Regions from separate parts of the Nonomuraea sp. NPDC005692 genome, predicted to be linked through region 1. Evidence: riboswitches for the same ligand, from Rfam matches in the RefSeq annotation. Region 1 holds a riboswitch; each other region holds the start of a gene.
What was found. Region 1 has a riboswitch for S-adenosylmethionine ahead of ABZ459_RS26595 (aminotransferase class V-fold PLP-dependent enzyme). Riboswitches for the same ligand answer to the same signal wherever they lie in the genome.
Positions count from the first base shown of each region.

Region 2: another riboswitch for S-adenosylmethionine. It lies ahead of ABZ459_RS17390 (GNAT family protein); the one in region 1 lies ahead of ABZ459_RS26595 (aminotransferase class V-fold PLP-dependent enzyme).
Region 3: another riboswitch for S-adenosylmethionine. It lies ahead of thrC (threonine synthase); the one in region 1 lies ahead of ABZ459_RS26595 (aminotransferase class V-fold PLP-dependent enzyme).

Region 1 is NZ_JBEXYU010000013.1:182,674-184,930, reverse strand. It holds gene ABZ459_RS26595 (aminotransferase class V-fold PLP-dependent enzyme) at 1-1,083, opposite strand, end outside; SAM riboswitch class IV at 1,211-1,326, opposite strand; gene ABZ459_RS26590 (cytochrome P450) at 1,402-2,257, shown strand, end outside.
Region 2 is NZ_JBEXYU010000007.1:28,546-30,802, reverse strand. It holds gene ABZ459_RS17395 (alpha/beta hydrolase) at 1-807, shown strand, start outside; gene ABZ459_RS17390 (GNAT family protein) at 853-1,236, opposite strand; SAM riboswitch class I at 1,244-1,336, opposite strand; gene ABZ459_RS17385 (hypothetical protein) at 1,460-2,218, opposite strand.
Region 3 is NZ_JBEXYU010000015.1:32,273-34,529, reverse strand. It holds gene thrC (threonine synthase) at 1-873, opposite strand, end outside; SAM riboswitch class I at 887-1,027, opposite strand; gene ABZ459_RS28050 (RNA polymerase sigma factor) at 1,107-1,661, opposite strand; gene ABZ459_RS28045 (trehalose-6-phosphate synthase) at 1,693-2,257, shown strand, end outside.

The sequences.
Region 1 (2,257 bases):
GTGCCGGACGAAGGGGTGCGCGCAGAACTTCCCGTCACGGACGCCGATGCCGTACTCGCCGGACAGCGCCTCGGCCACCTCCCGGGCCGAGTAGCCGTCCACGACGAACGACACGATCCCCACCCGCGGGTGGTCCTCGCCCCACAACGACAGCTCGCGCACCCCGTCGATCGAGGCCAGACCGGTACGCAGCCGGGCGATCAGGCGCTCCTCCTCGCGCACCAGCTCCGTCCACCCCGTGGCGGTGAGCGCGTCGCAGGCGGCGGCCAGGGCGATGGCGCCGAGCACATTGGGGGTGCCGGCCTCGTGGCGAGGCTCGGGGTCGTCGTGCCACTCGGTGGTCTCGCCCACCGAGCGCACCGCGCCGCCGCCCTTCAGGTACGGCTCGCCCGCCGCCAGCCAGTCACGGCGTCCGACCAGCACGCCGGCGCCGAAGGGCGCGTACAGCTTGTGGCCGGAGAAGGCCACGTAGTCCAGGTCGAGCGCGGTCAGGTTGAGCCTGCGGTGCGGGACGAGCTGGGCGGCGTCCACCAGAATCCGGGCGCCGTGCCGGTGGGCGATGTGGGCCAGGGCGGCGATGGGCCACAGCTCGCCGGTGACGTTGGAGGCGGCGGTGACCACGAGCAGCTTGGGGCCCTCGATCCCGGCCAGCGCCTCGTCGGCGGCGCGGACGGCCTCGCCGGGGAAGGCGGGCGGCGCCAGGCGTACGGACCGCTCCCAGGGCAGCAGCGAGGCGTGGTGCTCGGAGTCGAAGACGACGACGGTCGTGCCCTCGGGCAGGCAGCCGGCCAGCAGGTTGGTGGCGTCGGTGGTGTTGCGGGTGAAGATGACGGCGTCGTCCGGGCGGGCGCCGACGAAGGCCCTGACCGTGTGGCGGGCCTGCTCGTAACGGGCAGTGGTGAGCTGGGAGGCGTAGCCCGCGCCGCGGTGGACGCTGGAGTAGGCCGGGAGCGCGGCGGCGACGGCGGCGCTGACCGGCTCGAGACAGGGGGCGCTGGCCGCGTAGTCGAGGTTGGCGTAGCTCACCAGCCGGCCGCCCTTGACCGGCACTTCGAGGTCGGCGCCGAGCACGGCGGGGATCAACCGTCCGGAGGCGGCGGCAGGGGCGGTGGCCTCGGCGGCGGCCTGGGCGGGAACGGAGTTGAAGATCGTCAGAGTGGACACGGCACAGCTCCTCACGGGTCGGTCGGACCCCTGGAAGCAGCCACGGAGCCCGCGCTTGCCCGCCACACCTCGTGACGGACCAGGTCTTCACCCGGGGCACCCCGCCGCGGACGCGAGGGTTGCCGGCCAGCTAGCCGGGGCTTGTCGCTGGCACTCATGACCTACGACGGCACTATAACCGACACCCGGGCATGATTCGCAAGCTCAGCAGGTCAACCCGTCTCATAAGATGAAATAGTGCGCTTTGATCCCTGGAATCCGGATTTTGTCGTCGACCCCTATCCGGCGTACGACGAGCTGAGGCGCGAGGCGCCCGTCCGCTACTTCGAGCCGTCCAACCAGTGGCTGATCTCCCGGCACGCGGACGTCAACGCGCTGCTCCGGGACCGGCGGCTGGGCCGCGACTACACCCACGTCGCCACGCACGAGGAGTTCGGCCGGCAGCCGCAGCCGGAGTTCCAGGAGGCCTTCTGGCGGGTCAGCAGGAACGGCATGCTGGAGGTCGAGCCGCCGGACCACACGAGGCTGCGCCGGCTGGTGTCCAAGGCGTTCACGCCGCGCATGGTCGAGTCGCTGCGCCCGCGCGTCCGGGCGATCGCCGAGAGCCTGATCGACGCGTACGTCGAGAAGGGCGGCGGCGACCTGATCGCCGAGGTCGCCGAGCCGCTGCCGGTCACGGTCATCGCCGAGATGCTCGGCGTCCCCGAGCAGGACCGCCACCTGCTGCGCCCGTGGTCGGCCGACATGTGCGGCATGTACGAGCTCAACCCCAGCCTGGAGACCCAGCACCAGGCGGTGCGCGCGGCCGAGGAGTTCGAGTCCTACCTCAAGGACCTGGCCCGCGACCGGCTCGCGAACCCCGGCGAGGACCTGGTCAGCGCCCTGGCCGCGATCCCCGAGCTGACCCTCGACGAGCTGGCCGGCACCTGCGTGCTGCTGCTCAACGCGGGCCACGAGGCCACGGTCAACGTCACCGGCAACGGCTGGCGGGCCCTGCTGAAGAACCCCGGCGAGCTGGCCCGGCTGCGCGCCGACCGTTCGCTGCTGCCGACCGCCATCGAGGAGCTGCTGCGCTACGACACCCCGCTGCAGC
Region 2 (2,257 bases), on a different contig from region 1:
CTCGCCTACCACGTGTTCGGCGACGGCCCCCCCGTGGTCTGCCTGCCAGGCGGGCCGATGCAGGCCTCCGCCTACCTCGGCGACCTCGGGGGCCTCTCGGCGCACCGGCAGCTGATCATGGCGGACCTGCGGGGCACCGGGCAGTCCGCCGTGCCGCCGGACACCGCCTCGTACCGTTGCGACCGCCTGGTCGATGACGTCGAGGCCCTGCGCGAGCATCTCGATCTCGACCGGATGGACCTGCTCTCCCATTCGGGGGGCACGAATCTGGCCGTGCTCTACGCGACCCGCCATCCGGAACGTGTCAGACGGCTCGTCCTGGTCACTCCGAGCGTCGCCGCCGTCGGCATCGGGATCACCGAAGAGGTCCGGCGGGGGACCGCCCGGTCCCGCGAGGGCGAGCCGTGGTTCCCGGGGGCGTACGCGGCCCTGGAGAGGGTCATGTCAGGGCAGGCCACCCGTGACGACTTCCAGGCCATCGCGCCGTTCTGGTACGGCCGCTGGGACGAGACGGCCCAGGCGCACAAGGCCGCCGAGGACGAGCAGCGGAACGACGAGGCGGCAGCCGTCTTCGGCTCCGACGGCGCCTTCGCCCCCGACGCCACCCGTGCCGCGCTCACCCGCTTCACCTCGCCGGTGCTGCTGCTCGCCGGCGAGGTGGACCTGAACTCCCCTCCCGCCGCGATGACCGAGCTCGTCGCGCTGTTCCCGCACGCCGAGCTCGTCGTACAGGCCGGGGCGGGGCACTTCCCGTGGCTGGACGACGCCAACCGGTTCGTGGCCACCACCTCGGCGTTCCTGGGCTGAGCGCCCCCGCCCGGCGAGGGGCCCCTGGCTACCGCCTGCCGGTCTTCACTGAGCGCTCGCTGAGGCCAGGCGGGTGGTGAGGGTTCGCCGGACGGCCGGCCACTCGGATGCGACCACCGCGAACATCGCCGAGTCCCGGAGCATCCCCTCCTCACCGGGTGCCCAGGACATCGACCAGTTGCGGAGAACGCCCTCGAAGCCGATGCCGAGTCGCTCCAGTGCCCGCCGGCACCGGTGGTTGCGGGCGTCGGTCTTCAGATCGACCCGTGCGACCCCGATGCTCTCGAACGCGTACCGCAGCAGCAGAAGCTTCGCTTCGGCGTTGATCCCGGTGCCCTGCGCCGCCAGGTCGACCGCGTGCTCCATCGTCAGCGGCTCCAGCCGCACCAAGGAACCTGCGAGCACGGGAACATCGAGCTGAACGCTCATCAGACCTTCCTCATCGTGCCTGGCGTTGGCACCTTGCCCATGGCTGGGCAGGTTGCCGGACCGTCACAGGGCCAGGTCCCTCGGATCCTCTGGATGATCAACTGAGGCCGATCATCTCCGACGGCCGACGACCTCGTCAACACGTGAGGGCGACGGCGGCGGCGCGGAAACCCCAGCCGGGCACGGCCCGGCTGGGGTTTCCGGTCAGGGACCAGTCCAGCCGTCAGCTGGTGAAACGTCCCTCACGGGTGTACTTGCAGGCCCCGCCGAGGCAGTTGGGGCTGGAGCCCCAGCCGTCGTCATAGCTGACCCTGCGGTGCAGCTTGATCTTGCCCTTGACCTCCTCCGACTGGAGGCCGGGGCCGACCTTCCTGTCCACCTGCTTCCACCAGCTGGTGCCGTTCCAGTAGTACAGGCGGTGCCGGGCCCACAGGTAGCTGGGCGAACCCGCCGGCAGGCAGTTGAAGACGTAGCTCTCCGCGCGACGCTCCTTGAAGCCGCCGAAGCCGAGGGTGGTGAACGACTTGGGCGCCAGTCCGGCCTGGCCGTTCTCGTGCCACAGGTGCCAGCCGAAGTGTTCGGCGGTGCACGAGCCGGAGAGCACGGCGCCGGCCGGAGCGGCCAGGCCGCGTACGGTGACCGGCTCGCTGGTGATCCGCCGTCCCCGCAGGCCGGCGGGCAGGTCGGCGCCGTGGTCGTCGACGAGCCGCTGGGGCACCGGCACGTCGGGCGGGGTGATCTCCAGGTAGGTCTGCAGGTAGCTGTTGCTCCGGTCCCAGGCGATGAGCGGCGCGCGGCCGATGATCCCGAGCTGGGACATCCCCACTTCGTCGGAGGGCCGGCTGTCGGAGAAGGTCACGGTGAGACCGGTCGTGTACTCGATGGAGGCGAGGGGGATCTCCCGGTCGCTTCTCTCGGGTTCGGCCGCGGCCGGGGAGGAGGCGAGCACCATCGTGGCGGCGGTTGCTGCGATGAACCTCATGTCGCTCCTTGCGGTAGATGACGGCCCGCGCAGAACATT
Region 3 (2,257 bases), on a different contig from region 1:
GACCACGTCGTGCCCCGCCTTGTACGCCGTCGAGACCGGCGAGCACCCGGCCGCCTGTGCCCCGAACACCTTGTACGGGGTGTCCTCGACCAGCCCGAGCGCGATCAGCTCCTTGAACCCCTTGTCGATCTTCGTGAGCTGGGAGCCGGAGGCGATGGGGATGACGATCTGCTCGGGCAGCCGCCAGCCGAGCTGCTCGGCGATCTCGTACGCGAGCGTCTTGGACCCCTCGGCGTAGTAGGGCCGCAGGTTGACGTTGACGAACCCCCACTGCTCGCCCAGCGGGTCGCCGATCAGCTCGGAACAGAACCGGTTGACCTCGTCGTACGTGCCGTCGATGCCGATCAGCCGGCCGCCGAACACCCGGGCCATGGCGATCTTGGCCGCTTCGAGGTCGGCCGGGATGAACACGCACGCGTCGAGACCGGCCCGCGCGGCGGCGGCGGTGACCGCGCCGGCGAGGTTGCCCGTGGAGGAGCAGGAGAGCGTGTGGAAACCGAAGTTCCTGGCCGCCTCGACGGCGATGGCGACCACCCGGTCCTTGAAGGAGTGGGTGGGGTTGCCCGAGTCGTCCTTCACGTGCAGGGACCGGATGCCGAGCGCCTTGCCGAGATTGCCGGCCTTGACCAGCTTCGTCCAGCCCGGGTTCATGTTGGGCTTGCTCGCCACGTCGGCGGGGACCGGGAGCAGGGAGCGGTAGCGCCAGATGTTGGCGGGGCCGGACTCGATGTCCGCGCGCGTCACCTGGCCGAAGGAGTAGGCCGCTTCGAGCGGCCCGAAACACTCCAGGCAGGCGAAGCTGGGGCCCAGGGGGTAGCGCGTGCCGCACTCGCGGCAGGACAGAGCGACGGCAGGACCAAAGTCGAGCGACATGAAGCGAGGCCTTCCCTCATCTTCGCCCGCGGCCACCTTGACCGCGAACCGGAATTGGCACCTTGTCCCGGTCGGCCTCGCCAGGTCGCGAGTACAAGCCGGGAGGGTTGCCGGGGCTTCGCAGGGCCGGTCCCTCCACCCCTCTGGATGAGCAATATTCAGTTGTCGAAAAGGACTCTACCTTCTCAAGTGGCGGAAACAACCGCCCGTCTCACGATTTGAGAGGACACGTCTCACCGATAGTCCTCCCCGAGGACTCCCTGCACGTACTTGCGGGCCTGGTGGATGCGGGACTTGGCCGTGCCGAGCGGGATGTTGAGCTGCTCGGCCACCTCGTTGTAGTCGAGCTGGACGATGTCGCGCAGCACCAGCGCCTGGGCCAGGTCGGGCTTGTCGGCCTCCAGCGCCTCCATCGCGTCGAGCAGGTCGAGCCGCGAGCCGGCGATCACGCTGACCCGCCGCGCGTCCGGCTTCTGCATCGGCAGCTCCTCCGACGTCTGCTCGGCGGCCCTGCGCTTCAGCGAGCGGTACGTGGTGCGCGCGCAGTTGGCGGTCACGATGTGCAGCCAGGTGCTGAACCTGGCCCGCCCCTCGAACCGGCCGATGTTGCGCGCCACGGCCAGCAGAGTGTCCTGCGAGGCTTCTTCCGCGTCCTGGTGATAGGGCAGGATCCGGGCGCAGTGGCGCATCACGTCAGGCTCGATCCTGGCCAGGAGCTCGCCGAGCGCGCGATGGTCTCCGGCCGCGGCCGAGCGGGCGAGTTCCTCGGTTAGCTCATCTAGCGCCATAGCTGGGATCCTATGGGCGAAGGGAGCCCAAATGAACAGCGTTCTCGTGGCGTCCAACCGCGGGCCGGTCTCCTTCACCGTCGACGACGACGGTGAGCTGACCATGAAACGCGGTGGTGGCGGCCTCGTCTCGGGCCTGTCGGGGGTGGCCAAGGAGCACGGCGTGCTGTGGGTGTGCGCCGCGCTGTCCGACGGCGACCGCAGCGCCGTGCGCCTGGCCCCGGGGGGCCGGCTCGACCGCGGCGGCTACGACACGGGCGCCCTGCGGATGCTCGACATCCCCGCGGCCACCTTCCACCGCGCCTACAACGCCGTGGCCAACTCGACCCTCTGGTTCGTCAACCACCTGCTGTACGACATCCCCAACTCCCCCAGTTTCGGCACCAAGTTCCGGCGTGAGTGGGAGTCCTACCGCGACTACAACGGCGCGTTCGCGCTGGCGCTGGCCGAGGAGGCCGGGCACGGGGCGCGCGTGATGGTCCAGGACTACCACCTGACGCTCACCCCGGCGATGCTCCGCGCCGAGCGGCCCGACCTGCGCATCGCCCACTTCAGCCACACGCCGTGGGCGCCTCCCGAGTACTTCTCGCTGCTGC